Linked DNA regions of Desulfatitalea tepidiphila. Each later gene encodes a partner of the first gene's protein in a complex. Links are inferred from orthologs where the notes say so. Each region holds a gene or a part of one and is shown in the gene's direction. Other genes may lie near its edges.

Region 1 (15,064 bases):
TGCTGCATCCCGGCCATATCAGCCTGCTCTACAAAGCCCGCTCACTGGGCGATCGCCTGGTGGTGGGGCTCAATACCGATGCCTCGATCAAACGGTTGAAGGGCAGCGGCCGTCCGATATTATCGGAACACGATCGTGCGGCCATGTTGGGCGCCCTGGCATGTGTGGATTTGGTGGTGGCCTTTGACGAAGATACGCCCATCGAACTCATCAAAGCCTTGCAGCCGGATATTTTGGTCAAAGGATCGGATTACAAGCCCGACCAGGTGGTGGGTAAAGAGGTGGTCGAGTCGTATGGCGGATCGGTCCAACTGGTGGATCTCGTGGAGGGCTACAGCACCACCCGCTTGACCGAGAAGGTGATCTTGGAATATCAGCGGCGGAGCACCCGAATTGACGCCAAGTAGCAAGTTGACCAGACCAATCCACCTGCAAGGGCTACCGGTTCTCCTCTTCGAGCAGCCGTTCAAAGTAGGCAATGGTTTTTTTCAGCCCCTCATCCAGGCCGACCACCGGTTGCCATTGAAGCTCCTTGCGAGCCAGCGCGATGTCGGGTTTGCGTTGGCGTGGATCGTCCTGTGGTAAGGGTTTGTAAATCACCTCGGAAGCGCTGCCCGTTAACTCGATCACCTTACGGGCCAGTTCCATGATGGTGAACTCGGCCGGGTTGCCCAGGTTGACCGGTCCGATCATCTCATCGGAAGAATTCATCAACCCGATCAATCCCTCGATCAAGTCGTCGACATAACAGAATGAGCGGGTCTGTTGCCCCTGACCGAAAACGGTGATCGGCTCGTTTTTAAGGGCCTGCACGATGAAGTTGGAAACCACCCGGCCGTCGTTGGGGTGCATGCGGGGACCATAGGTGTTGAAGATGCGTGCCACTTTGATTTTCAAGCGATGCTGCCGGTAATAGTCGAAGAAAAGAGTCTCGGCGCAGCGTTTGCCCTCATCGTAGCATGAACGGATGCCAATGGGATTGACCCGGCCCCAATAGGATTCCGGCTGGGGATGTACCTCCGGATCCCCGTAGACCTCGCTGGTGGAGGCCTGGAGAATCCTGGCCCTCACCCGCTTGGCCAAGCCGAGCATGTTGATGGCGCCGTGGACACTCGTTTTGGTCGTCTGCACCGGGTCGAACTGGTAGTGGATGGGTGAGGCCGGGCAGGCCATGTTGTATATTTCGTCCACTTCGAGGTAGAGTGGAAAAGTCACATCATGCCGGATGAATTCGAAATCGGGATGATTCAGCAAATGGCGGATGTTGCGTTTGGTGCCCGTGAAGCAGTTGTCCACACACAATACATCATGGCCCTGTTCAAGCAGCCGTTCGCACAGGTGGGACCCGAGAAATCCACAACCCCCGGTGACCATGATCCGTTTGGACAGATGCATCTGCTTCCCCTTTTCTGCTTGAGGTATCATTATTTCGGTCCGATTGCCTTGTAACCGATTTTCACCCTGAAGTCCATGTCCCCCGGCGGTGTTTGGTGCTTGTGTATATTTTAGAATAAAATGCAGAATACTTGGATGTATCGCTTGGTGGTTGCACTTTTGATAGAAGTATGGAAAATAACGCTTCCATCAACCCACGAGAAGGAGGGACCATGGCCATCGATCAACATTTACTGGAACTCCTGGTTTGCCCGCAGTGCAAGGGGGATATCCGTTTGAATGCCAAAGGGGACGGACTGATTTGCGATGCATGCAAGTTGGTTTACGAAATCAGGGATGATATTCCGATCATGCTTATCGAAGAAGCCAAACCATTGTCCGAAACCGCTTCATGACATGCATTGCCTGATGGGTCTCTCTGGCCCCGACCGCTTGTTGTACTTTAAAAGCCTTTTTCAGCGGGAGGCAATGTTGCCATGAGTCTGCCGCAGCCGCCTCAACCGGCCAAACTGATCGTCGGCCTGCTTTTGAAAGAGCAGTCCCTGGTGCCGGAGCTGGCCGAGGCACTAGAGACTGAATTTGGCGCCATAGACATGGTGAGTCCTTGGTTTACTTTCGATTATACCAAATATTATGCATCGGAGATGGGGCAACCCTTGCACCGCCGCATGCTCGTCTTCGAGGAATTGATGCAACAGCATGCGTTGGCCCAAATCAAGCTGACGACCAACCGCATAGAAAACCAGTACGCGCGTGACGGTAAACGACAGGTCAATCTCGATCCCGGGTATCTGCTGTATGAGCGATTCGTCCTGGCTACCGGTAAAAACTACACGCATCGCATATATATAGGTGAAAATATTTATGCCGATCTGACCCTGATCTATCAACAGGGCCAATACCGTGCGTTGTCCTGGACCTATCCGGATTATGCGGATGACCAGATGCGCCGGTTTCTTCTGAAGGTCCGTCAAAAATACGGAGCCGATTTGAACCGCAACGGGGCGGGATTGCAGCTCGGATCATAAAACCCCGACCTGTCTCGATCCTTAATACTAATCAAACGAGAGCGAGATCCAATGCTCAAAAGCATGACCGCATATGCCGGTGCCGAAAAATCCGAGGGAGAATTGACCGCCAATGTCGAAATGCGTTCCTACAACAGCCGCCATCTGGATCTGGCCGTTCGAATGCCGCACGGCTATGCGGCATTAGAAGAAAAGGTCAAGGGCAAGATTGCCACCGCGTTGGTTCGCGGCCGCGTCGAAGTGCGCATCTGGGTCAAGGATACCTCCGAGCAGGCGTGTGCATTCGAAGTGGACAGCGCAAAAGCCAGGGCCTTTCATGCGGCCGTAACACGCCTGAAAACCGAATTGAATCTGGCCGGAGAGTTGTCGCTGGATCGTCTCATCGATGTCAGCGGGATCATCCAACCGGTGGAAGATTGCACCGCCACCGATGCTGCCTGGCCGCTGATCGAGGCCGCCTTGTCGGAAGCTTTGGCCTCCCTGGATCAGATGCGGCTGCAGGAGGGCAATCACATCGGGGAGGATTTCGCGCAGCGTCTGGAGCTGATTGAAACACACTTGGACGCGATCGAAAAAGAGTCAGCCGGGCTGCCGGCTCTTTATCGTGATAAATTGACATCCCGCATCGAATCCCTGACCCAGGGGGTGGTCGAACTGGATCCGGTTCGCATCGTCCAGGAGGTGGCCGTAATGGCGGACCGCAGTGACATCTCCGAGGAGATCGTCCGGGCGCGCAGTCATATGCTGCAGTTCCGGGCCCTGGTGAAGGGGCCAGAGCCGGCCGGCCGGCAACTCAATTTTCTGTTGCAGGAATTCAATCGGGAATTTAATACCATGGGATCCAAAATCGGACAGGCCGACTTGGCCCATTCCATAGTGGCTGTCAAAGCGGAGATCGAAAAACTGCGCGAACAGGTGCAAAATATCGAATAAGCCTCGGACGAGAGGGAAAAAGAGGGGCGGATGGAAAAAAACCTGCTCAATATCGGATTCGGCAACACCGTAGTGGCCGAGAGGGTGGTGGCCATCGTTTCACCCAACTCATCACCCATGAAACGGCTCAAGGACGAGGCCCGGGATGACCATCACTTGATCGATGCCACACATGGCCGGCGCACCCGTTCGATCATCATCATGGACAGCAACCATATCGTGCTGTCGGCCATCCAGGCCGAGACCATTTCCCAGCGTTATGAAATGCTCAAAGAGGCCGAAGAGTAAGTGACCATGCACACATGGACCGACACAGATTCCCACGCCCGGACCAACCGCTCAGGAAAACTCTTCATCGTCTCGGCCCCTTCCGGCGCAGGCAAGACGACGTTGTGCGGCATGGTCAGGCGCCATTTTAAAGACCTGGCGTATTCCATATCCTCCACAACGCGCACACCAAGACCAGGCGAGCGTAATGGGATCGACTATTTCTTCGTGAGCCGGGAAGTATTTGAAGATGGGATCGCACAGGGCCGTTGGGCGGAGTGGGCCGAGGTGCACGGCAATCTATACGGCACATCGGCCCAATGGATCTCACAAGCCTTGTCTGAGGGCAGGGATATTCTCCTGGATATTGACGTCCAGGGGGCCCGCCGGCTGCTCACCCATTTCCCGGATGCGGTTACTATCTTCATTTGTCCCCCCTCCATGGCCGACTTGGAACAGCGTTTGAGGCAACGGGGCGATGACGACGAAGCCACCATCGCCCTCCGGCTGCGTAACGCCCAAGCCGAAATGGATCAGAAGGACATGTATCGACACGTCCTGGTCAATGATGATTTGGACCAGGCCAAATCCGAACTCATTGCATTAATTGACAGCTACCGATCCCCAGCTTGAAAAATCAGTTCATTCACTTACGTTATATCGTAATACAGGGATCGGATGACAGGCGAATGGTTCATATTCAATGGATGTGCTTTATGGATACCATCCGGTCCTGGAGGCGCTGCGGGCGCGACGGCGCCGGATCGGCAAGGTATGTCTCGGGAAGGGCAAAGGTGCCCCGCGGAGGCAGGCCATAGCCGATGCGGCTGGTCAAGCGGGGGCCGCAGTCGAATGGATCGCCGCCCAGCAGATCACGGCCATCGTGGGGCACCCGCGCCACCAGGACGTTTGTGCCCAGGCGTCGCCCTATCCGGTGGTCACACTCGAAGCTCTTATGGACGAAATCACCAAGTCGAGCCGCCCCCCATGGCTGCTGCTGCTCGATCAGGTGGTCGATCCGCAGAACCTGGGTGCCATGGCAAGGACAGCCCACTGTGCGGGCATGCAGGGGATCGTCATACCCAAGGATCGTTCGGCGCCGCCATCGGCTGCGGCCAGTAAGGCCTCGGCCGGTGCACTGGAGCACATGCGCATTGCGTATGTGACCAATCTGGTGGATGCCATAGTAAGATTGAAAGAAAAGGGCATGTGGGTGGCCGGTGCGGATCGAGATGGTGAACAGTCCATTTTCGAGGCCGATCTGGCGGGACCTTTGGCCATCGTCATTGGTGGTGAAGAAAAAGGATTGCGTCCCCTGGTCCGGAAACACTGTGATTTCATCGTCTCCATTCCGCAGACCGGTCCGGTCGGTTCCCTGAATGCTTCGGCGGCGGCGGCCGTTATCGTCTACGAATCCTTTCGGCAGCGCCTCGTCGCATCGCGGCATGGCGACTGAGCGCTCGTTTAGCCACAAGATTCCAACGAGTGACCGGCCACAAATAGGCAAATTTGGTTGAGATCAAGGCGTGCGAAAAATTTTACCGCAGGCATATAGTTGATATTCCGAGGATAAAATTTTGAGTAGAACGCAGATATCGGGCAAATTGGCCATTTGTGGATGGGCACTGACGAGTGCCCGTTCAGATATCGGGCCGATTGGCCATTTGTCGATGGGTTCTCACTATACCAACTGCAGCGCGACAGAGGAGGTCGACGATCAATATGGAAAACAGGCAACCTCAGAAAATTAAACTGAAGGCAGACGGTGCACTCGATGTTCCCGAGACCCCGATCATTCCCTTTATCGAAGGCGACGGCATCGGACGCGACATCTGGCCCGCTACCCGGCTCGTCCTGGACAAAGCCATCGAGGCGGCTTACGGGGGCCGGCGCAGAATCGAGTGGCATGAATTGCTCGTGGGAGAGAAGGGTTTTCATGAAACCGGCGAATGGCTGTCGGAGGAGGCTTTGGCGGCGATTCAGGACCATGTCGTTGCCATCAAGGGACCGATGACGACGCCCATCGGCACCGGGATCCGCAGCTTGAACGTGGCCATTCGGCAAAAGCTGGATCTCTATGCCTGCGTGCGTCCGGTCCGTTATATCCATCCGGTGCCGAGTCCGATGAAATCACCGGAAAAGATCGACATGGTCGTGTTCCGGGAGAACACCGAGGATCTGTATGCCGGCATCGAATGGCAGGCGGGCAGCGATGAGGCGCGCAAGGTCATCGACTTTTTGAATACCCAGATGGGAACGGAACTCTCGGGCATGACCGGCATCGGGATCAAACCGATCAGCGAAAAGAACACCAAAAGGCTGGTGGCCATGGCGATTGCCTATGCCGTCGAACAGGGGCGTAGCAGCGTGACCCTGATGCACAAAGGCAACATCATGAAATTCACCGAGGGCGCTTTCAGCCGCTGGGGCTACGAAGTCGCCAGGGAACGGTTCGCCGAGCAGACGCTTACCGAGGCGGATCTCTACGACCAGCATGGCGGACGACGCCCGGAAGGCAAGGTGGTCATAAAGGACCGCATTGCCGATATGCTGTTCCAGCAAGTGCTGCTGCGGCCCGACGAGTTCGACGTCATCGCCACCCCCAATCTCAACGGGGATTATATTTCCGACGCGCTCGCGGCCCAGGTCGGTGGGCTCGGTATGGCGCCGGGCGCCAACATTGGCGATACGTGTGCGGTGTTCGAGGCCACCCACGGCACGGCCCCCAAGTATGCCGGCCTGGACAAGGTCAATCCGAGCTCCCTGATCCTGTCGGGCGCGATGATGCTCGATCACATGGGCTGGAAGGAGTCTGCTGACAAGGTCAGGAGGGCATTGCAGGCCACTGTAAAAGACGGGATCGTGACATACGATTTGGCGCGACAGATCCAGGGGGCCAAGGAGGTCAAGTGCTCGGCGTTTGCAAAGGCGATCACCGAACATCTATAGGGCATGTGGACCTCGATTCGAGGTTCTCATCGCCCGACGGCGGGTTTTCGCCGCTTTGCAAAGGTCTTGGCCAAGTGTGCCGCAACCTGATCCTCACCTTGGGCCAAGCGCTCTTTCCGGCGACCTGCTATGGGTGCGGCCAACTGTTTGGTTTGCCTCGCCCGGCATCCGGGAATCTCCTGGCGAACCCCGGCGACACCGCTCGTTACCATCCGAGCGACGAAGTGTTGCGCGGCTTCTTGTGCAAGTCCTGTTTGTCCCGCTACGAGGCGGCGATTTCGCCGCTTTGCTCGCGATGCGGGTTGCCCTTTGCGTCGTCTCAGGCTGTCGACCATGTCTGTGCAGAGTGCCAGGTTCGACCACCTGCCTACATCATGGCGCGGGCCAGCGGTGTGTATAATGACGTATTGAAAACCATGATCCATCATTTCAAATATGGCGGTCGCGAACACTTGGCCAGACCCCTGGGGCGGATGATGTGGCGAACCTTACGTGAAAACTGGCAGCCCGATCAGATTGACCGGGTCGTCCCCGTGCCCCTGCACACCAGCCGTTTGCGATACAGGGGATTCAATCAGGCGTACGCCTTGGTTCGCGAATGGCCCAGGTTGGCCGCCCATGGCGATTGGCGCCTTTCCGGCGATTGGTTGGCCCCTGACCTATTGGAACGCCGTCGCCCCACCCAGCACCAGACCGGTTTGGACAAGGGACAGCGATTGGACAATCTTTCCGATGCGTTCGGACTGGCCAAAGGGCATGCCATCCGTGGCCTAAAAGTCTTGCTGGCGGATGATGTCATGACGACCGGTGCCACCGTGGAAGCATGCAGCCGAGCGCTGCTAGACGCCGGCGCGCGGGAGGTGCATGTGCTTGCCGCGGCCCGGGCGGTACGATAGGCGGACGCGATGCGCTGGGTCCAACGCCATGGCTTGAGATATCTGCAATTCGCGCAACTGGACGCGATTCCGGGATTGTGGCACGGCATCTTCACGCGCTTCTGCATGGATGGACGGGAAGGTTCGCCCTCTGCTTTCAATATCGGGTTGAACGTCGGCGATTCGGATGCGAGGGTCCATCGTAATCGGTATCGCATGTTGGATGTTTCGGGATGCCGAACCGCCGTTTTTGCACGGCAAGTCCACGGTCATCAGGTGGCCCTCTGGCAATGCCCCGCGGCGGACCATCCGAAGGGGCAGGGGCGTGATGTGGTTTACCTGGAAGGCGATGCCCTGGTGACCGACCAGCCTGGGGTGGCGCTGGTCATTCAGACCGCTGATTGCCAAAGCGTGCTGTTGGCCGATCCGGAACGGGGCGTGATCGCCAATGTACACGCCGGATGGCGGGGGAGTATCGCCGACATCGTGGGGCGCACCGTTGGCACCATGGTTTCGCAATTCGGTTGTCTGCCCGAGAACATTGCGGTTGGCGTCGGTCCTTCGCTGGGGCCTTGTTGCGCCGAGTTCATCAACTACCGTGACGAGATCCCGCCTGTTTACTGGCGCTATAGAGGGGCGGGCGATCGTTTCGACTTCTGGCGTTTGAGCATCGATCAGTTGGTCAGCGCAGGCGTACCGGATCATCAGATTGCGTTGTCGAACATCTGCACGCGATGCAATACATCCACCTTTTTCTCGCATCGGGGGGAGGCGGGCAGGGCCGGCCGGTTTGCATCGGTGATCCTGATGGAGAGTCGATTGAGAGAATCCAACACAAGGGAACTCAAATGATCCAGCAGCAAGCAACCGTATTATGGAATCAGCCTGTGGGCCCCGGATGTTACCGGATGGGTTTGGCGTGCACCGGCGGATACGAGGCGGCCGTGCCGGGCCAATTTGTCATGCTCCAGGTCGAACCGGGATTGGCCCCGTTATTGAGACGCCCCTTTTCGATCTTTGCGCTCATCGGCGACAGGGATCGTCCCAAGGGCATCGAATTGCTATACAAGGCGGTCGGGAAAGGCACCCTCAAGATGGCCCGGATAGAACCTGGCCAGCGCGTCGATCTCCTAGGTCCACTTGGGCGGGGGTTCAGGGTGAACGTCGGTGAGTCATCGCAGATATACCTGGTCGCCGGCGGCATGGGGGTGGCACCGATTCATTTCCTGGCAACCCATCTCAAACAGTCAGGAGTCGATACAACCGGGTACAGACTTTTTCTTGGCGGCCGGTCGCGAGCCGATGTGTTGTGTCGAGATGAATTCGTCGCCATGGGAATGCCGGTGACGGTGACCACCGACGATGGCAGCAGTGGGGAACAGTGCTTGATCACCGATCCATTGGAGGAAGCCGTGCGACGCAAAGCGCCGGATATGATTTTCGCCTGCGGACCTCACGGGATGTTGCACTGCCTTGCCGGCATGGCCAAGCGTTATCATGTGGCCTGCCAGCTCTCCATGGAAACGATGATGGCCTGCGGGATGGGGGCTTGTCTTGGATGCGCGGTGCCGATGGCCGAGAGCGGGCAAGGGTACCGCCACGTGTGTGTCGACGGACCGGTCTTCGATGTGGGCGAAGTGAAATGGTAGGCCGCCTTCTAAGGGCTCATTTTAGCAATGACCCCTTTCATGTGAAAAGAAAATCGCGCGTTGGGAGGGCGCCCATAGGCAATTATGCATTGACTTGGACCGTCGGCTGTGTTAGGTGCTCGATCTTTAGATGCGCTGTGAAAACAGCTTCCCAACACCGCTCTTTCGTATGAAAAAAGAAACGCGGCGCTACATACAAGAGCTTGCTTATTTCAGCACCATCGGGCTTTCTGTAGCGTTATCCATTTTCATCGGTCTGGCCATTGGCGTCTATCTTGATCGGCGTTGGGACACATCACCATGGCTGACCCTCATTTTTATCGGACTCGGGATCGCGGCAGGCTATAAGAATCTTGGCCTTGCCATAAAGAAGAGCCGCAAATTGTAAATGTGACCCTGGCGAGGGAGCACCTTGGAAATTCAGCAGCGGATCATCCGATTCATCAGACGGACAAACTGGATCCTGTTTGCCGTTGCCAGCCTGGCTGGCATCTTGCTTGCGCCGGCGCAATTTGCGTGGGGGATCATTGCAGGCGGTGCCATTGTCACCATTAACTTCCACCTGCTGGCCAGAACCTTGAAAAGTGCGTTGACCCCGCCACACCTTTCGTCACACAATGTTATCCTTGCCAAATACTATGTCCGCTTCATCATCAGCGGCATTATCATTTTTATCCTCATCCGACAGCATTGGGTCAGCCCCCTGGGGCTGTTTGTTGGTTTGTCTGTCGTGGTCGCCAGTATCACCCTGGCCACGCTCATCGAAGTTAAGCGACTGATTTGCAAGGAGGCGATTTAAGGATGGAGCATCCCTATCTGTTTTTCGTGAAATTATTCGAGCTTTTCGGTGAGGGCGCCGGCCATTTCGCACACGAATACCCCTATGTCGTCTACTCGTGGGTATTGATGGCCTTCTTGATTATCGTGGGTTGGTTGGCGGGCAAGGGCGTTCAACTGATACCCGGTAAACTGCAGAATCTCCTGGAACTGGTGGTTTCGGGTATCGAAGACTTTATGGTCGAAACCATCGGAGAAGAGGGGCGTTGGCTCTTCCCGCTGGCGGCCACGGTATTTATCTACATTTTTATAGGGAACCTGATCGGTATCATTCCCGGTTTTTTCCCGCCCACCGCCAATCTGAACACAACGGCGTCGTGCGCCCTGACGGTGGTCATTTTCACCCATGTGATCGGCGTCAAATATCACGGTGCGGCCTACGTCAAACATTTCCTCGGGCCGGTATGGTGGATGTCGCCGCTGATCTTCATTATCGAGATCATCGGCCACCTGGCACGTATCCTGTCGCTCTCTTTCCGTCTCTTCGGCAATATGATGGGTCATGAAATCGTGCTGGCGATTCTCTTCGGCCTGGCCGGCGCCTTCTTCGCACCGCTGCCCATCATGGCCTTGGGCATTTTCGTGGCATTCGTCCAGGGATTCGTCTTTTTCCTGCTGTCGATTATCTACTTTCAAGGTGCCATGGAGCACGCCCATTAAGCACGGGTATCTACGAACCTATGCCTCGTAAAGGCATTGAATAAGTTTGGGTTAATGGAAGAAGCCCATTTATAACTAACACTTCACAAGGAGGTAGTTGAACACATGGAAGCTCAAGCATTGCAATTCTTTATCGCTTGCGTCACCGCCGCTGGTTTCGGTATCGCCATCGCCGCTTTCGGTTGTGGCATCGCTCAGGGCCTTGGCCTGAAATCCGCCGTTGAGGGCATCGCCCGCAACCCCGAGTCTTCAGGTAAAGTGACCGTTACCCTGCTGATCGGTCTGGCCATGATCGAGTCTCTGTGTATTTACTCGCTGGTCGTCGCCCTGATTCTGATCTACGCACATCCCCAGGCCGGGGCCATTGCAAAGATTTTCGGCGCCTAATTCGACACACGTTCCATACGCACAAGATCCAAAAAAAGGGGCATCCTCTGAAGCTATGAAGGGGGATGCCCCTTTTTCATTTTCAGGACGTGTTTCAGGAAGTGGCCCGTATGTGAACCATTCAGCATGGCGATCTCTTCCGGAGTTCCTGTACCCAGGACATAGCCGCCACCTTCGCCGCCCTCCGGTCCCAAATCGATAATGTGGTCCGCCGATTTGATCACATCCAGATTGTGTTCGATCACGACAACGGTGTTGCCGTTGCCTACGAACCGGTTGAGCACCACCAGCAGCTTGTTGATGTCGTCCATGTGCAATCCGGTGGTAGGCTCGTCAAGGATGTAGACGGTTCTCCCCGTGCTTCGTTTGCTGAGCTCTCTCGACAGTTTGATTCGTTGGGCCTCACCTCCGGAAAGCGTCGTAGCGGATTGCCCCAATTGAATGTATCCCAGCCCCACATCCACCAACGTTTGCAGCTTTTCGCGGATGGCCGCAAAATTTCTGAAGAAATCGAGCGCCTGGTTGATCGTGAGATTCAAGACTTCCGCGATGTTTTTGCCCTTATAGCGGATTTCCAGAGTCTCGCGGTTGTAGCGTTGGCCGTGGCAAATATCACATGGGACATAGATGTCCGGTAGAAAATGCATTTCTATTTTGATGATGCCGTCGCCATGGCAGGCCTCGCAACGTCCCCCTTTTACGTTAAAGCTGAATCTGGATGGTTTGTAACCGCGCGTTCTAGACTCTGCGGTCTTGGAGAAGAGATCACGCACAAAGGAGAACAATCCCGTGTAGGTGCCCGGATTGGATCGCGGTGTACGACCGATGGGGGATTGGTCGATATTAATGACTTTATCGATCTGTTCCATTCCCGCAATGCTGTGAAACCCACCGGCTGCGATCCGGCTCTGGCGCAATCGCTGAGCCAGTGCGTGATGCAAGGTGTCGATGACAAGGCTGGACTTGCCTGATCCAGAGACGCCCGTCACACAGGAAAAGCAACCAAGAGGAAAGCGCACCGTGATGTTCTTCAGGTTATTCCGATTGGCACCGTGGATGATGATGGCCTGGCCGTTCCCCTTTCTCCGGTTATTGGGGACGGGAATTTTTTTTACACCGGCAAGGTATTGGCCCGTCAGTGAATCTTTGGCCTGGGACAACTGCTGGGGTGGGCCGGCAAACACCACGCGACCGCCTTGCACCCCGGCGCCTGGCCCCATATCGACGACAAAATCTGCAGATTCGATGGCCTCTTGATCATGTTCTACCAATAGAACAGTGTTTCCGATATCGCGCATTCTCCTCAACGCTTCAAGCAGTCGGGCGTTATCGCGTTGGTGCAATCCGATACTCGGCTCATCCAGGACATAGAGAACCCCCGTCAGTTTCGCTCCGATCTGAGTGGCCAAGCGTATCCGCTGGCTTTCGCCACCGGACAGGGTATGGGCAGCGCGATCCAGGGTCAAGTAGGAAAGGCCGACATGGGAAAGAAACTGCAGACGCTCCGTGATCTCCTTTACGATTTTTTCTGCAACGACCGCTTTCTTTCCCTCGAGTCGCAAAGATTGAAAAAAGTCAATCGCTTGATCTATTGAGAGCGTCGTGACCTGGTGAATGGCATGGTGTTGAATCTTTACCGCCAGGCTCTCCGGCTTCAATCTGGCACCGTTGCATACGGCGCATGGCAGGAAGGCCATGTAGGTTTGGAGTTCTTCGCGGATTTGGGCAGACTCTGTTTCGTGATAGCGACGTTGCAGTTGAGGGATAAGGCCTTCGAATGGATTATTGTACAAATGCTGGCCGGAGTCGCGATCCACGGAAAAGCGAATGACGGTATCTCCGCTCCCGTAAAACAAGGCTTGCCGGAACGCTTCGGGTAGATATTTGAAGGGGGTGTAAATATCCGTGTGGTACTGGCAGGTAAACGCTTCGAGGAATTCGGTAAAGTAGACCGATTGTCGGTTCGCCCACACGAGGACCGCTCCGTCTCGTAACGATAGCTCCGGATTGGGCACGATGAGTTGGGGATCGAACACCGAGCGTGTCCCGAGTCCATCACACGCCGGACAGGCGCCCTGAGGAGAGTTAAACGAAAAATCGGCCGGGGTGAAATCTGAATATGTCGTTCCGCACTGATGGCAGGCCGACCTTTCATTGAAATGAAAGAGACGGCCATCATCATGCGCGTTTCCCTTTTGACAAAGGACTTCGGCACGACCCCCGGAAAGAGAGAGTGCAAGCTCGAGGGAGTCTGCGAGTCGATTCGAAGCGTTTTTCTGAATAACCAAACGATCGACAACGGCGTCGATCGAATGGTCCTTTTTGGGGGACAGTTTACCAACGTCCTCGATGGGCATCATCTCACCATCGATACGAACCCGCGCAAAACCTTCCCTTCTCAGCCGTTGTATAACGTCCGCATGGGAACCCTTTTTGTTACTTACCAGCGGCGCCATGATGACCACACGGCTCCCCGCGGAGAGGGTGTTGAGTTCGTCCACCATCTGATCGATGCTTTGGGGTTGCACAGGGCGACCACACAGATGGCAATGCGGTGTGCCGATGCGCGCATAGAGCAACCGCAGATAATCATAGATTTCGGTTACCGTGCCGACGGTGGACCTTGGGTTGTGTCCGGCCGTCTTTTGCTCGATGGCGATGGCCGGCGACAAGCCTTCGATGAGATCCACATCCGGCTTTTCCAGGCGCTCCAAAAATTGACGGGCATAAGTCGAAAGAGATTCGACATAACGGCGTTGGCCTTCTGCATAGAGGGTATCAAAGGCCAGGGTGGATTTCCCGGATCCGGAAAGGCCGGTAACCACGATCAGTTTTTCCCGAGGAAGGTCGAGATCGATGTTCTTTAGGTTGTGCTGCCGCGCACCGCGGATCATAATTGAGTTCATCGCTTTTGATAACGTCGACCAATGATGCTGTAAACAACTTTTCCGAAAGTCCAATATTTTTAATATATGCAGGAACCGTGCGCAGTAAAGTGTGCCGATTCGGGCTTTGCGGGCAACTGCTCGAAATCCATTCGAATGTTTTTTTGAAGAAAATGGGGCTCGGTGGTAACCCATCTGGGTCCCGAAAGGAAACCACTGTTTTTAAAAAATGTAAAAATCCGGCGTAAAACAGAGGAAATCAAAGATCATCATTTGTCGGCAGTTTGTTTATAACTATGGATATGCTTAAAATGCTTAAATAAAAACTAAAACTAAAAGGGCGCTAATTTGTAGACCTCTCACGTGTCAATTATAATAATAAACAATATAAACAAATAAATAGATTGATGTGAGCAACGTGTAAGGATGGCGTGAGGAGACTTCAGGTCTTTCGGATTGACAGTGAAGGGTCTCTGGCCTATTACGAATCCATACTTTTCAAGGATTTGACCTTTTCGAATAATCCGGAATATTTATAAAAACTGTCTGATTTTCTTAATGTTTGCCTGGCTGTTTGCGTTGGGACAGAGGTCGTGTTCAGCAAAACGAAGCGTATTTTGGTCGGATTGTTTTTTGTACAGGGAAAACGGGAAAAGGTGATATGGAGAATATCTGGCAGAAGGTAAAGGCCGCGCTTACTGATTTTGTTCCAGATCATGCCTACCGGATGTGGATCGAGCCCCTGACGCTCGGGACCATTGATCCCAATGTGTTACAGCTCAATTGTCCCAATGCTTTTTTCCGCAGACGGGTGAAGGAGCATTTCGGTGAATTGATTTGCCGGGAGCTGCAAAAATTGACCGGCAATGCCACGGAATTGAAATTTGCGGTTACAGAGGGAGATCATGGCAGGTCCAATTTGACGGAGTTTCCCGAACAGCTTCCATTGCCCAACATTCATTGCCAGCCTCATTTCGGACGGCTGTTGCGACAGGATTATACTTTTGATCAGTTCGTGGTTGGTAAGAATAATGAATTCGCCTATTCTGCAGCATTATCACTGGCCATGCGGAAATCCGCACAGCAGCATTCGCTTTTTCTTCTTTCAAAGACCGGTATGGGTAAGAGCCATCTGTCTCAAGCCATTGGTCATCAGATTTTGGCGGAATCCAAAGCTGAGCGCGTGTACTATATGACAG
Region 2 (15,044 bases), 800 kb from region 1 along the record:
AAAAGCGGCGCAAGGAAAAGGCCCATGCCAACAGGCCCGCGATGACGGCACCTCCGGCGATGACGCCTTTTATGATCAGGTCGGTTCCCGCCAGGGGCGGCGCCGTCATGGTGATCATAAAGACGGCGCTGCCCAGTGCGAGGCAGCACAGGAAGGCAACCAGGAAATTTTTGAGACCGAATTTGCGGGCCCTTTTGCGATAGCTGATGAGGGCTTCGAGAAAATGGGCCAATCGTTCGCCATGGGTTTCCACGAAGGCGGCCAGGTTGTCCAGTCGGTACCGCGGCGCTTGCAACACCGCCAATTTGAGCACATCGCGCTGATTTTCCAGGAAGCGCAAGTAGCTCATCTCCTGATCCTTTGATATCTCCCTGCTTTTTTTCAGGGAGTAGCTCAAATGGATCATGGGGATATCTTTGCGCCCGGTAATTTGGGAAAGGTTCCAACATAAGGTCCCGTAGACGCGCAACAGGTCGATCATGGAGGCACACTCGTCGATCCGGTTGAGAACGAACAGTACCCGGTCCTCAAAGGTTCTGGATGGCAAGGTTTCACGCAGGCTGGTGTGAATCTCGCGAACGGTACCGGCCTTGTGGGGATCGAAGAGAACGAGGACCAGGTCGGCGATTTGAGCCAGATCTCCAATGACCTCCTGGTAGTTATACCCGCGGTCCCTTTCGGTGATGCTGTCGAGCATGCCCGGGGTGTCGATGAGGGCCAGATTCTTGAGGAATGGCGAATTGACTTTTTTCAGGCGGAAATGGGCCGCAAACCGTTGGCCGTGCTTCTTTAACGTTTCAAAGGGGTATTCGCTGTCGTTGAGCAGAAATTTTCCATCCCGTGACTCGGTCACCTTGATCGGTTCGTCGGGTGGCAGCGAGTCGTCATAGGTGATGATCGTGAACGAGTCGTCGGTGGGCGCCTGACCGGTAGCCTGGATTTCGGCCCCGAGAAATTCATTGATCAGGGTGGATTTGCCCGAAGAATACCCGCCTAAAACCAAGACCTGGGGACGCCACTTGATGGTAGTTTCCAGGGGAACATCGCTGTACCCGTAGCGAATGGCCACGGGCGTCAGTTGCTCGGCGACCATCTCCAGCATCTCGGTGCGAAGGGCTTTAATGTAATTGTCTCGATACATGTATGGCTCCAGATGGTTCGCCGTCGATTTCCACTTGGACCGATGCGCGTACAATATCCGTCCGATTCTCCTTTTTACCGGATCGTTGGCACTCAGAGTTGGCCTCAAAATGTATATATGAAATTCAACGAATTAAATCAATGAATTAAATATGGCCCCGGTGTGGGGTGCCCATCGCCTTCACAAAGCGCGTTTGCGTCGTGGGCGCAGGTGGGACGCTTTCCTTGGCAGTAAGTCGAAACTGATTGAAAATATATAGAAAAATTGAACCGTAGGTATAGCCATAATGGTCGGGAAGGGTATCAACAACCACATCCACAGGAACAACCGCCGCCGCAACCGCCGGTCATCTGGGCCATGGCCTTGACCACTTCGCGTCCCTCTGGTGTCGTCACGGAAACGACGGAGGCATGGAGGTCATAGGGCGGCCTGATCCCGATGGCTTGATGCAACATGCAGTTGAGGTGACCGAAAAGGACTTCGGCTGCGCCTGGTTCCACGGGCATGGTCACGGTCTCACCTACTGTTTTTTCGATCAGTTGGTGTTCAAAGGGTATCAGTCCGGAGGATCCAATACCGAAAATAAATGTAAATTCCGCTTCTGCGGGTTTGGGGCCGGAATTGCCGTCCCGGGGCACGGCCTGAATGTGGAGCGTTATTTTATCGAGCGGGGCAATGGGTTTGCCGGGTGTAGACATGTCGACTTCCTCCTTTGATTCTGACAAACGTTATGGACTTGTATCATAACGCATGTTTTCCATGATGCAATCAAGCGATGACGACCATGTAAAACGTCGCTGCCGGACGGTGGCGTCAAGAGATGGCGGGCAGGAAGATATGTACCACCGTTCCGTGGTTGATTTCCGAGTCGACGTAGACATAGCCGCCATGATTTTTGATGATGCCGTAAACTGCGGCCATGCCCATGCCGCGGCCCAGGAATTTGGTGGTGAAGAAAGGTTCGAATATCCGGGAACTGGTCTCTTCAGTCATGCCGATGCCATTGTCGGCCACGCACAATCCGGCATATTCACCCGAGGGTAAGCCTTCGAACGCCGATGCATCGTATGCATCCATATGGCATCGAAAGGCGTGAATTCGAATGCGACCGCCGGTTTGCACCGCTTCAGCAGAATTGCTGAGGATCGCCTGGAGAACCATGCGAAGCTGGACGGCATCGCCTTCGATGTCGGGTGTATTCGGTGCAAACAGGGTTTCGATCTGTATGTTTTTGTCCTTGGGTGCGTCGAGCATCTGAAGTGTTTCCATCGTCAGGGCCGAGAGCTGTTGACGCCGCGCCTGGTATTTGCCGCCGCGGGCATAGGCCAGGAGTTGTCGTGTCAATCCGGTCATGGTCTCTACGGAGTGAAACATGGTCTGGCAATATCTTGTGACCTCCGGGTGGTCTGGAAAGCAGAGTTTGAGAAGATCGATGCTGCCGGTGATGCTTGCGAGCGCGTTGTTGAATTTGTGTGCAATACCGGCCGCCAGAACGCCGATGGCTTCCATTTTCTGAATCTGTCCAAGGGTGGCTTCGATTTTTTTGCGGGAGGAGATATCTCTCAGAAAGTTCAGGGTAGCGGGTTTCTCCCGCCATTCGATCGCCACGGCGTTGATTTCAACCCAGCAAGTGGCGCCATTGGCTGTTACCAGACGAAATGCGTAGGTATTGGGGACGCTGCCACCCTCTATACGTCGACGGTAGTGATGGTAGACCATGTCGGCATCATCGGGGTGTACCAGGGTTATGAATTCACGCCCCAGCAATTGCTCGCCGCTGTATCCGCTCAGTTTGGTCAGTGCGGGATTCGGGAACAGGATGCGATCCTCCTGGGATATATAGATCGCTTCATTGGCGTTTTCAAACAGGAGTCGGTACTTGTATTCCGACTCCCGCAATGAAAGTTCTGTTTTCAGGCGTTCGGCAATCTCTTCCCTGAGCCGCCGATTGACCACGATCAGCTCTTCCGTCCGCTCCTGCACCAATGTTTCCATGTGATGCCGGTGGCGTTCCAGTTCGGAGCGGGCGTTTTCGTGATCGATAATGATGGCCAGCCTTCTGGCTACTTCTTCTGTCAATTCCCGGGCATTATCGAAAAAGGTGGCCGTGTCCACCGATGGTTTCTCACAAAGGCCCAGATCGAGTTTCCCCGAAACCTGTTGCCCCAGGATGATGGGGCTCGAAAAGCTGAAAGAATAATCCGATGGCGTTTCGTTTCCGAATGCGCGCCCCTCATAGGTGATACGCGCTCGGGCTGACCCTCCCCCGAAACCGACCTCTTCCAACAGATGGATCGTTTTTCGGAAAATATCCGGCAAGGAAAGGGTGCTTTTTTCCCTCAGGCGGTTTATGGCGTAAAGGCAGCTCAGGGCCTGCACCCGTTGCTGCAATTCCGATGACTGTTGCTTTAAGGCTGCTTCGGAGGCGAGAATTTTCTTGCGCATCATCAAGACCAGCAACGAGACCACGACAAACATGACGGCTCTGAAATGGTCATTGGGGCCTGCCATATCGGGTCTTAATGCCCAGTGGCACACCGTCAGCATGAGTCCCAGGTAAATGGCGATGCTCAATCCCTTGCGACCCCACCATAAAGCGCCGAGAATCACAGGAATGTAAAAAAGATGGGTAAAGACCAATCCGCTCTGCAGTACCGCGTGGAAATAGATTGTCAGGGAGGTGGCCAGCGTCAACATGCCTGCCATGGACAACAGTTTGATACGTTCGGTAGGGTTCATAGACGCAAGGCTCATCGGTTTTTAGATAACATCCAAATCTTCAAAATGATCTGAGCAAACTCGATGCCTGTTTCTGAATTTTGAAAATGTTGATTAACTATCAGAAATAAATGTAAAAAATATTGAATGGCGAGAAGGCTTCAAAAAGGCGCAAACATATCCCTGTCAATAAATTTTACATAATGTAAACGATAGCTTAAGTGAATCCTTGACCTATGTGGCGATGAATACCCCGTGATCCACTTTGAGGCGTTCACGCATGCGCTCCAAAATGATACGCATCGGGTCCGTGTCGGTATGGTTGTCGACCTTATCGAAGCAATCCATCAGCAATCGGTCATTGCCTCTCCACAAACCAAAGTCGTGTTGCAAGTGAGGGGTCAGTTGCCTGCACAGTTGGTCGAACGCCTCGTCGCTCATGTGGCCCATAGTATTCATCTGCTGGGTCGTCAAATCGGATATCAATATGTCGACAGCCTCGTCGACAGTCCTTGGCAGTCTGAATCTCTGAAAACGGTCAATCATTCCTGGTTCTAACGCTCCTTTTGATCACGTTCTTTCATGCAATTGCATCGATTCTTCGCTTGGAAAGAATCCTAAAATAATCGATGCAACACACATGCCCACTTTGTGCATTTATTGAAAAAATTTTCAAGCCCCCCGAAAGTCAATATAGCGCGCACATGAACCCTTACCGGGGCGGATATGGTCGATGGGCTATCCCGAAGAGCTTTCAATAATGAAATAAAACAGGACATTTTTGAAAGATGTGCTACCAAAACGATAGAGGCGTGGGTACAGATTTCGTTTTATCTGTTACGCGGGCTATGATATTTGATCCACCCGGCTTTTGACGAAACCATCATGGGTTCGAACCGTATAAGAAGGAGTAACCTCACGTGAAAGCATCACAGCTGCGCAAAGGCAATGTGGTCAGCATTAATGGCGTTGCCTGTCAAGTGCGCGATATCGATATGCAAACGCCTTCCGCTCGGGGTGCCAATACACTTTACCGAGTTCGTTTCACCACGATTCCCGGCGGCCAGAATCTGGAGCAGACGTATAAAAGCAACGATGTGCTGGAAGAGCTGGTCCTCGAAAGGCGGCCGATGACCTATCTCTATTCGGACCAGGACACCTTTCATTTCATGGATGCGGAAAACTACGAGCAGTACAGCCTTCATGTGGACCAGTTGGTAGAGCAGAAGGACTGGTTGCTGGATAATATGGAAGGGTTGACCGCATTGATGCTCGAAGGTCAGTTGGCCGCCATCGAGCTCCCGGCTTCCGTGGAATTTGAAATCGTGGAGACCGCACCGGTCATCAAGGGGGCGACGGCCACCAACCGCAACAAGCCCGCGACCCTGTCCAATGGCCGGGTGGTGCTGGTGCCCGAATATATGGCTCCCGGCGATCGGGTCCGCATCAATACGGAAACGGGTAAGTTTATGAGCCGGGTCCGTTAGTACCCGGCCACAAATGGCCAGTTGACCCGATATCCGCGTTGCGCGAAATTTGATCCTTTGTATACGCTCGGTTTTCAGATGCCGAAGTAGCTGCGCAAACGCTCCTGTCTGAAGTGGTGTTCGATGCGTCTTTTCATTTGGTCGCGCAGGGCGCACGACTTGAACTGAATCACCTTGCGGCCATAGCGAATGTTTTTTTCAATGAGGTCCGGGCAGTTGCCGATATTCGAGCGCAGCTTGAGACTGTTGGTGGTCACTTTGCGCAGGAAGGTGATCTCCTTGCCAACGACCTGGTTGCGCTTGCTCTTGATGGCATCCAGAAAGTCCTCCCGCGTTCGGGCGCATTTCGCGTAGCTCACCGCTCGTCCCATGTGATTTAAGGCGTGCCCGTCACTGCCGCCCACCATAGCTTTGTCGAGATTGAATCCCAAAACCGTGCATTTGAGGTTCCAGCGATTCAGATTGTTGGCATTGATCGATTCGACGCCGTCGCCCAGGGCCAGCAAATGCTGCAGCTCACCTGGCGAGAATTGCACGTTACAGACGCCGGTGTACATGGCGCAGTATGGGTGGGCGAAAATAACGACACATCGGTAACGGCGGCTTTTTTCTATGGCCTGGGCCATGGTGAGACTCAGGGAACTCATGACGCCGGCGCCCATGTGAGGCACCACCTCGCGCTCGTAAAATCGTATCAATTCGGCTGTCTCATAAAAATAGACGAGCAAATGCGATCCTTCGGCGACCGTCAATTCGATGCCGGGGATGGAAAAAATATCATCATATTGATCGATTTCCAGCGCCCCACGAATCTCATTGTGATCGGTGATGGCGATGCCGATACCCAATTTGCGAACTTTGGCGGCAATCTTGTCAATACGATTCAGTCCGTCGGAATAGGTCGAGTGGAAATGAAGATCCACTACGGTATGCGTTTGATTCAGGATTTCAAGATCAGGTTTCTCAAATCGAACACGATCACTGATGGACATTAAGGGCTCCTCCTGGAGTGGTCTCAGACTGCGCTGGCGCAGGGTGATGCAAAAGCTCTGCCGTCCGTGCGCAACTGGTAAAACTAATCGGCCGCCACAGATTTGTCAATGATCCGTTTGGCGGCGGAGATGCTGCAGGAAGACGATCATTGTCAGAATCGTCAAAAATATGCCGATGGTACATCCAGTTTTGAAGTGGCGGTCATCTCTGGCCGACCACGCAATTTTTCCCCTTGCGTTTCGCTTCGTACAAGGCCTTGTCCGCACGGGCGACCAGCTTTTCGGGCGTGTCGCCTTTTTTAAACTGGGTCATGCCAATGCTGACCGTCATGCTCAAATAATCATCCTTTTGAACTTCGCTGGTGGCATAACGCACTGCAGCGACACTGGTACAAATGGTGCGCGCTTTTTTGAGCGCGTTCCGAAAGCTCGTTCCTTCCAGAATAATGGTGAATTCTTCGCCACCGTAGCGCGCCAGAAAATCATCCCCCCGTATGGCGCCATGGCATTTTTGAGCCAGCGCCACCAGCACCCTGTCTCCGATCAGGTGGCCATATTTGTCATTGATCTGCTTAAAGTTGTCAATGTCGACCATCATCAGGCTGAAGTCCTCATGAACCATACGGTTGCGATCGATTCTCTCCGCAAGATAGTGATCCAGGGCGTGGCGATTGTATACTCCGGTAAGACCGTCTGTCATGGATTTCTTTTTGGCGGCTGCCAATTCGGCTTGCAGGGTATGGACCTGATTGGCCAATGATTGAATCTGACGTTTTTCCTGGTCCTGCTTGAGCTCGACCATTTCCCACATCTGCTCGACCTCGACCTTGAGGGCGTTTTTAATCTTTTTGATGTCATCGAGCCCGCTGATCTCGATCATCTTTTCGCCCTGGTCGTGAATGCGGCGATAGAATTCCAGGTTTTCCACGTTCAGGTTGGCCATGGCCTTGGTCAGCAGATCGATGATGTCGCGGAGCTCTTTCTCTTTGTCATGGACATAGCTGCGTTGACGCTCGATGAATGCGAGAATACGCTCCTTTTGGCGCTCGAAGTGCATCTCGATGCGCTTCGAACGTTCGTCGGAATGATACAGATCGTTTAACTCCTGGACCTCCTGCTTGTATCGTTCCGCATTGATCTCTTTGATATCGAGGGCAAAGGCCTTTAAAAAATGCAAGAGTACATCGACGCTTCGAAACAACATCTCAGCGCGTTCTTTTATATCCGTCGCCGACTGAATCACGGCGTCGGAGTTGTTTTCCGATAAAGGTTTATCCCCGCGTTTGAGAAGTTTGATCATGGCGCAATACCTGTTTTCGAAAATGGTCACTAAGGCCGTATCGGCTCATAGGTACTATCGCCCCCTTTGTTCGGAACTTTACGGTCGTTCAGGGATATTTATGGATTCGGCCTCAAGGCGTAATAGGAAGGCAAGCATCCGTATTCTATATTAAAAGCGAATGGATCGCTCCATAGATGGTATTGCGCTAGGGTACAGCCATGAGGTATATTAAATCGCTTTGATGCGCCAGGCTATCCCTTCACCAGGTTAACCCTTCAATAGATGAGTGTGGCGCCACTTTGCGTGGCAAAACGATTGGAAAACTGAATGAATCCTGATCTGTCTGTCGATATGGGGCGGTTGAGGCTGAAAAACCCGGTCATGACCGCTTCCGGCACCTTCGGGTATGCCAAAGAGTTCGAGTCCCTGCTGTCCCTGGATCGACTGGGCGCGGTTGTGGTCAAAGGATTGTCGCTGGCACCTTCGAAGGGCAATCCCCCGCCGCGCATCGTGGAAACCGCCTGCGGGATGCTCAATGCCATCGGTCTTGAAAATGTGGGCGTCGATGCCTTTATCAGGGAAAAATTGCCGTACCTGGCAAAACTCGAGGCGCCGGTGCTGGCCAATATTTATGGAACCGATATCGAATCCTATGCCGAACTGGCGGCCAGGCTCGACGGCATTGAAGGGATTTCCGGCATCGAGGTCAACATCTCGTGCCCGAACGTCAAGCAGGGTGGGGTGGCCTTCGGTGCCGATGCCCACACTGCCCAAAAAGTCACTCAAGCGGTGCGGCGCCGTTACCAGGGGCCGCTGATCGTCAAGCTTTCACCCAACGTCACCGACGTCACCCTGATCGCGCGCAGCGTCGTCGATGGGGGTGCAGACGCCGTTTCACTGATCAACACCCTCACCGGAATGGCCGTTGACATTCATACCCGCCGCCCCAGACTGGCCAACATCACCGGTGGCCTTTCAGGGCCGGCCATCAAACCGGTGGCGCTGCGCATGGTCTGGCAGGTCGCCCAGGCGGTCGATGTGCCCGTGATCGGCATCGGCGGCATCATGAACGCCGAAGATGCCCTGGAGTTTATCATCGCCGGCGCCAGTGCGGTGCAGGTCGGTACGGCCAATTTCGTGAACCCGCGTTGCACCATGGAGATCATCGACGGTATCGAAGACTATCTTCGTGAAAAGGGAATCGCCTCGGTGAGGGAGCTTGTCGGCAGCATCGAGATCCCGCGATTTTAACTGAATGCTTTACAATAGACTCGGCGTTTGTGGAGCAGGTGGCCAGGGCCACGTACGCCTGCGGTCCTAGTGCCGCTCGAATGCAAACGGCGGACAAGCGGCCCAGACTGTTTGAGCGCAGCGAGTTTCTGGGCCGCCCGCCGTGCATTCTTAGCGGCACTTGACCGCTTGGCGTGTGGCATCGGCCACCTGTTCCACACACGCCTGCCATTGCCGATGCCTTGCGAATTTTCTGTCAAATGCCGTGCAGCCGTGGACGGGCACACCTATCCTTCGTCCACTCCCAGAACCGCCTTGAACGTCTCGCCGATCTCGGCATGGATCACCAGATCTGCATAGCGATCCAGCTCTGTGGGATCACGGTTGATGATCACCAGTCTTGCGCCATTGCGCTTGGCTAAAAGAGGGAATCCGGCCGCAGGATAGACGACCAGGGACGAGCCGACGGCAATGAACAGGTCGCATGCCAGGGCGTGTTCTTCGGCCAACTTCATCTCACGCACGGGCATCGACTGACCGAAGGAGATGGTGGCGGTCTTGATGATCCCGCCGCAGGCGTCGCAATGCGGCAGGGTTTCGTCGGGAAGGAAAATGCTGCGGATGTGGTCCAGTTCATATCGCTTGCCGCAGTCGAGACATACGGCGTAGGTGCTGTTGCCGTGCAGTTCGATGACCGCCTCGTCCGGGATGCCCGAGGCCTGATGCAGCCCGTCGATATTCTGGGTGATTACGCCAGTGAGCTTGCCCGATCGGTAGAGTTGGGCGATGGCGAGGTGTCCGGCGTTGGGGCTGGCATCGGCGATCAGGCGTTCCGTGGCGAACTTCATGCGCCAAGACGCCCGTCGCTGCTCTTCATCGGCCATGAAATCCCGGAAGTCGATCGGCTTGTATTGCGTCCAGATGCCCCCCTTGCTCCTGAAATCGGGAATGCCCGATTCGGTGCTGATGCCGGCGCCGGTGAACACGACCAATCGCCGGCTTTCGTCTATCATGGTTCTCAACCCTGCCAATTTTTCTATTGGTGTTTCCATAAAATCGCTCAACTTTTCTAGATAATAGGCAATACTGATAAGCATCATAGCGGTTGATATCATCGAACTCAAGGGGTGGGGAATGGCATTCATCAAAAATTTGAAAATCAGAGTCAAGTTGTTGGCCGGCTTCGGCATCATGGTCGTGTTCATGGCGGTGATCGGTTACACCGGTTATCGCAGCGTTCGAGGGGTTCAAACTGATTTAAAGGCGATTTACGGGATTCAGATGCCGAGCATCGACTTTTTGATCGAGGCTGATCGCGATTTGCAGCAGTTGCTGGTGGCCGAGCGGTCCATGATCTTCACCGATCCAAAATCCGAGCTCTTCAAGCAGTTCGTCGAAGAATACGATACCAACCTGAAGCAGTCGGATTCGCGTTGGAACAAATATGTGGCCCTGGCCCAGACCGCAGAGGAGAAGGCGCTGTTTCCGGTTTACGATGAGGCCAGAAAAAAGTGGCAGCTGGAGTCCCGCAAAGTGGTGGACTTGGCTCGAAAGGGGACAGCGGAGTCGATTCAGCAGGCCCAGGCGTTGACCCTTGGAAAGGCAAAAGAACATTTCGAGCAGATGCGGAACCAACTGGACAAGCTGACCGAAATCAATCTGGCCCTGGCCGAGAAAGCCAGCGCGAATGCCCAGAGCACATACAGATCCGCCGTGACCATACTGCTATTGGTCGTGGCCTTGGGCGTGGCCGTCGGCGTGCTGCTGGCATGGTCCATTGCGCGCATGATCACCCGTCCGGTCAATGCCATGGTCTTTGGTCTGAAAGATATCGCCCAAGGCGAGGGTGATCTGACCAAGCGCCTGGACGATGTCTCCAAAGACGAGTTGGGGGATCTGGCCGGTTGGTTCAACACCTTTATGGACAAGCTGCAGGGAATGATCAAGGAGATGGCCGGGAATGCGGCCACCCTGGACAACGCCTCAGGTACCCTGGCTGAGCTGTCCAAGCATATGTCGACCAGTGCCGAAGATATGTTCGGCAAGTCGAATACCGTCGCGGCAGCAGTCGAAGAGATGAGCGCCAACATCAACAATGTGGCGGCGGCCATGGAACAGTCGAGCACCAATGCCGGTGTCGTGGCCGCATCGGCCGAGGAGATGAGCTCCACGATAAACGAAATCGCCCAGAATGCCGAGAAAGCTCGAAAAATTTCCGATGGCGCCGTGAATACGGCTGTGGCCTCTTCCGAGCAGATGGATGCCCTGGGGCAGGCCGCCGCCGGTGTCGGCAAAGTGGTCGAGACCATTACCGACATTTCCGAGCAGGTCAACTTGTTGGCATTGAACGCCACCATCGAGGCGGCGCGCGCCGGCGAAGCGGGCAAGGGCTTTGCCGTGGTGGCCAACGAGATCAAGGAGCTGGCCAAGCAGACGTCGGAGGCCACATTGGATATCAAGGGCAAGATCGCCAATATCCAGTCCAGCACGACCGGAGCGGTTTCGGGAATCGATGAGATCTCCAAGGTCATCAAAACCATCAACGATATCGTCGGCACCATTGCGGCGGCAGTCGAGCAGCAATCCTCGGCCACCCAGGAAATCGCCAATAACATCGCCCAGGCATCCAACGGCATCCAGGAGGTCAACGAAAACGTCAGTCAGAGCTCTTCGGTGGCTACGCAGATCGCTCAAGACGTCGGCCTGGTGAACCAGTCGGCCAGCGAGATGGCCAACAGCAGCGGTCAAGTCAAGGTCAGCGCCGAAGATCTTCGATCCATCGCTCAAAAGCTCAATACGGTGGTCAACAGCTTCAAGGTGTGATCGCAGCCCTGATCAAGCAGATATTTCATGTCATAAGCCCCCGGCCCGATGGGACGGGGGCTTTTTAGCTGCTACAAACTTTGGGCGCGTTCTATCGGGTGGGATTTCAGGTACTCCATGCGGTTCAAGCCATTGATATACGCAAGGGCGCTGGCCGTGATGATGTCGGGGTCCGATCCCCGGCCGAGGGCCACCAGTCCATTTTCCTTGAGCCTCACGGTCACTTCACCCTGGGCATCGGTGCCGCCGGTCAAGGCGCTGACCGTGAAGCGCAGCAGTTCGGATTCGGTGTGGGTGAGCTTGGCAATAGTGTTGTAGGCGGCGTCGATGGGACCATTACCGTATCCGGCGCCTTTGATCGAGCGGCCGTTGATGGAGAGCTGCACGCTGGCCATGGGCATGACGGTGGTACCTGCCGAAACATGCAGGTACTCCAGGGAGAAGGTTTCCGTGGTGCGCAGGACGCCTTCGGTGACGATGGCTTCCAGGTCCTCGTCGACCACATGTTTCTTTTTGTCGGCCAGGGCCTTGAATTTATCGAAGACCAGGCGCAGTTCTTCGTCGGACAGATCGTAGCCCAGATCCTTGAGATGCTCCCGCAAGGCATGGCGGCCCGAGTGTTTGCCCAGCACCAGTTTGTTGGCGTTCAGGCCGATGGTTTCCGGTTTCATGATTTCGTACGTCATGGGATTCTTGAGTACGCCGTCCTGGTGGATGCCGGCTTCGTGGGAGAAGGCATTGGCGCCCACGATGGCCTTGTTGGGCTGTACCATGATACCGGTGATCATGCTGACCAATCGACTGGTGGGGTAAATGTGCTCGGTCTTGATGTTGGTGTGCAGCGGCATGTAGTTGTTGCGTGTCCGCAAGGCCATCACCACCTCTTCCAGGGAGGTGTTGCCGGCCCGTTCGCCGATGCCGTTGACCGTCACCTCGGCTTGCCGGGCACCGACCGCCAGGGCGGCCAGGGTATTGGCCGTGGCCAGACCCAGATCGTTGTGGCAATGGATGCTGACGATCGCCTTGTGGATGTTCGGCGTATGCTGCATGACATATTGGACCAGGTCGGCAAACTCATTGGGAATGGCATAGCCGACCGTGTCGGGCAGGTTGACCGTGGTCGCACCGGCCGCGATGGCGGCTTCGAAGACTTTACAGAGAAAATCGCGGTCGCTGCGGGAGCCGTCTTCCGCAGAAAACTCCACGTTGTCGGTCAGGCTTTTGGCGTAGGTCACGGCATCCTTGACTTGGGCCAGCACCTGATCACGATTCATCCGCAGCTTGTATTCCAGGTGGATGTCGGAAGTGGCCAGAAAGGTGTGGATCCTGGGTTTGGCGGCATCTTTGATGGCGCCCCAGGCGCAGTCGATGTCCGCTTTGTCGGCTCGGGCCAATCCGGCGACTTCCGTTACCTTGAGTCGGCCGGCAATTTGGGAGACGGCATCAAAATCGCCTTCCGAGGCTGCCGGAAAACCGGCTTCGATGATATCCACACCCAACTTTTCCAGTTGGATGGCCAGTCGCAACTTCTCCGCCGTGTTCATACTTGCACCGGGCGATTGCTCGCCGTCGCGCAACGTCGTGTCGAAAATTTTAACCAGTTCGGTCATTTTTTTACCTCAGTCGTCTGTTTCGTTCATCATGTGTCAGGTTGGATCCGGTCCACCTGCCGGACCGATGCGCTTCGATTCACTCACATGAACGAAACGAAAGCATGGGCCGCAGGGGAGATGTCCCTGCGGCGTGAGGTCCTGCCTTTCTCATGGGGCTGTTCATAATGGGTTGGATTCCTCCTGTTTGGCCAGCTTGTACTGGAAGCTGTCGGCCAGGGCCTGCCAACTCGCTTCAATGATGTCTTCCGAGACGCCGATGGTGCTCCAGATATCGTCGCTGTCCCGGGATTCGATAAACACGCGCACCTTGGCTTGGGTGCCGCTTCGGCCGTCGATGACGCGCACCTTGAAATCCACCAGACCCATACTCCCCAGATCGGGATAGAATTTGGCCAGTGCCTTGCGCAAGGCGTTGTCTAGGGCGCTCACCGGTCCCTTTCCTTCGGCGGCGGTGATTTCTGAGGTACCCCCCACATTGATCTTGATGGTGGCGTAGGCCCGGCAAGGTTGATCTTTGTCTTTTTCGATGGAGACCCGGAACTTCTCCAGCGCGAAGAGCGGGACGAACTGTTCCGTGAATTTCTGCAGCAGGATCTTCATGGAGCCATCGGCCACATCGAATTGATACCCTTTATCTTCGAGCGCCTTGATCTCTGCGGCGATCTGATGGCTGTCGAAGCCATTGCCGCCCAGTTCGACCCCCAGCTCTTTGGCCTTGTAGATGATGTTGCTCCTGCCTCCCAGGTCCGATACCAGCACGCGGCGTTGATTGCCGACCAGCGCCGGGTCCATGTGTTCGTAAGCCCGCGGCACTTTCATGATGGCATTGACGTGCAGTCCGCCTTTGTGCGCAAAGGCGCTGCGCCCCACGAAGGGTCTGGAATTGAGCGGCACGATGTTGGCCGTTTCGCTGACAAAACGGGACAGGTTCTTCAAGTGCACGAATTTATCTTCGGGAATGGTGCGCATCCCCATTTTAAGACTCAACAGCGGGATGACGGTGATCAGGTCGGCGTTGCCGCAGCGTTCCCCATATCCGTTTACGGTTCCCTGGGCCAGAACCGCACCGGCACGCAGTGCGGCAATGGTGTTGGCCACGGCCAAGCCGCAGTCGTTGTGGGCATGAATGCCCAGGCGAGGTTCGATGCCGTTAGCGGTCAACTCCTGATGGATTTGACCCACGATCGATTCGATGTCGTGGGGCAGGGTGCCGCCGTTGGTATCGCACAACACCAGGACATCGGCGCCGGCCCGGGCCGCCGCGAAGAGGGTTTCAAGGGCGTAGGGTGCATCTTCTTTGCAGGCGTCAAAAAAGTGCTCGGCATCGTAGATGACCTCCCGGCCGTGGGATTTTAGAAGCGCTACGCTCTCCTGGATCATGGCCAGGTTCTCTTCTCGTGTATTGCCCATCACCTCTTCGACATGCAGGGGCCAGGATTTGCCGACAATGGCCACGGCCGGCGCCTGGCAGTCGATCAAGGCCTTGAGATTGGGATCCTCTTCGGCGGCCGTGTTGGCTTTGCGTGTCGAACCGAACGCGGTAAGGCGTGCGTGGGTGAATTTTTCCCTGCGGGCCAGTTCGAAGAAACGGGCATCCCTTAAATTGGATCCCGGCCACCCGCCTTCGATATAGTGAACCCCGGTCTGATCGAGCCTTTTGGCGATTTTGATCATCTCCTCCGACGAGAAGTTGATGTTTTCACCCTGACTGCCGTCCCGAAGCGTGGTGTCGTAGATGAGCACCTGTTTCATGATTTT

What was found.
Region 2: the proteins of DFT_RS25750 (region 1) and DFT_RS12650 are in contact, whole or in part, in a crystal structure (PDB 5UE9), measured with the Lactococcus lactis proteins. The link is inferred for Desulfatitalea tepidiphila from one-to-one orthologs. Residues at the interface, in WP_023189152.1 of Lactococcus lactis: Leu4, Gln5, Ala47, Ser48, Met49, Leu50, Leu51, Arg52, Arg53, Met95, Leu98, Arg223, Met224, Ala225, Cys226, Ile228, Gly229, Ala230, Cys231, Tyr232, Ala233, Val235, Glu236, His237, Asn243, His244, Ala245, Lys247, Glu250; in WP_025017116.1 of Lactococcus lactis: Gly25, Phe27, Phe29, Glu32, Tyr33, Lys35, Tyr36, Lys48, Phe56, Thr60, Pro61, Arg62, Val63, Ala64, Glu65, Thr66, Ala67, Ser68, Gly69, Met70, Ile74, Gln77, Pro223, Glu251, Phe274, Ala275, Pro277, Phe278.

Annotation. Positions count from the first base shown.
Region 1 is NZ_BCAG01000003.1:980,365-995,428, forward strand. What follows is about bases 7,363-10,225. They hold DFT_RS25750 (dihydroorotate dehydrogenase electron transfer subunit), read left to right. Parts: upstream 7,363-8,355; coding sequence 8,356-9,096; downstream 9,097-10,225. Other genes in these bases: DFT_RS08955 (ComF family protein), read left to right, coding at 7,363-7,468; pgeF (peptidoglycan editing factor PgeF), read left to right, coding at 7,478-8,299; DFT_RS08970 (AtpZ/AtpI family protein), read left to right, coding at 9,227-9,484; DFT_RS08975 (ATP synthase subunit I), read left to right, coding at 9,509-9,895; atpB (F0F1 ATP synthase subunit A), read left to right, coding at 9,898-10,225. In the rest of the region: bifunctional D-glycero-beta-D-manno-heptose-7-phosphate kinase/D-glycero-beta-D-manno-heptose 1-phosphate adenylyltransferase HldE, read left to right, coding at 1-407; DFT_RS08915 (UDP-glucuronic acid decarboxylase family protein), read right to left, coding at 439-1,395; DFT_RS08920 (Trm112 family protein), read left to right, coding at 1,608-1,790; DFT_RS08925 (DUF4416 family protein), read left to right, coding at 1,872-2,423; DFT_RS08930 (YicC/YloC family endoribonuclease), read left to right, coding at 2,475-3,356; DFT_RS08935 (DUF370 domain-containing protein), read left to right, coding at 3,387-3,644; gmk (guanylate kinase), read left to right, coding at 3,651-4,256; 23S rRNA (guanosine(2251)-2'-O)-methyltransferase RlmB, read left to right, coding at 4,327-5,079; icd (isocitrate dehydrogenase (NADP(+))), read left to right, coding at 5,346-6,572; more of DFT_RS08955, read left to right, coding at 6,533-7,362; more of atpB, read left to right, coding at 10,226-10,593; atpE (ATP synthase F0 subunit C), read left to right, coding at 10,699-10,980; excinuclease ABC subunit UvrA, read right to left, coding at 11,034-13,886; chromosomal replication initiator protein DnaA, read left to right, coding at 14,527-15,064.
Region 2 is NZ_BCAG01000003.1:1,787,179-1,802,222, reverse strand. What follows is about bases 7,067-9,909. They hold DFT_RS12650 (dihydroorotate dehydrogenase), read left to right. Parts: upstream 7,067-7,947; coding sequence 7,948-8,871; downstream 8,872-9,909. Other genes in these bases: DFT_RS12645 (SIR2 family NAD-dependent protein deacylase), read right to left, coding at 9,138-9,863; DFT_RS12655 (GGDEF domain-containing protein), read right to left, coding at 7,067-7,638. Outside these bases: DFT_RS12685 (dynamin family protein), read right to left, coding at 1-1,141; DFT_RS12680 (hypothetical protein), read right to left, coding at 1,444-1,839; DFT_RS12675 (two-component system sensor histidine kinase NtrB), read right to left, coding at 1,955-3,880; DFT_RS12670 (DUF6794 domain-containing protein), read right to left, coding at 4,094-4,405; elongation factor P-like protein EfpL, read left to right, coding at 4,780-5,346; DFT_RS12660 (PHP domain-containing protein), read right to left, coding at 5,421-6,338; more of DFT_RS12655, read right to left, coding at 6,541-7,066; DFT_RS12640 (methyl-accepting chemotaxis protein), read left to right, coding at 9,985-11,673; DFT_RS12635 (2-isopropylmalate synthase), read right to left, coding at 11,745-13,283; cimA (citramalate synthase), read right to left, coding at 13,446-15,038.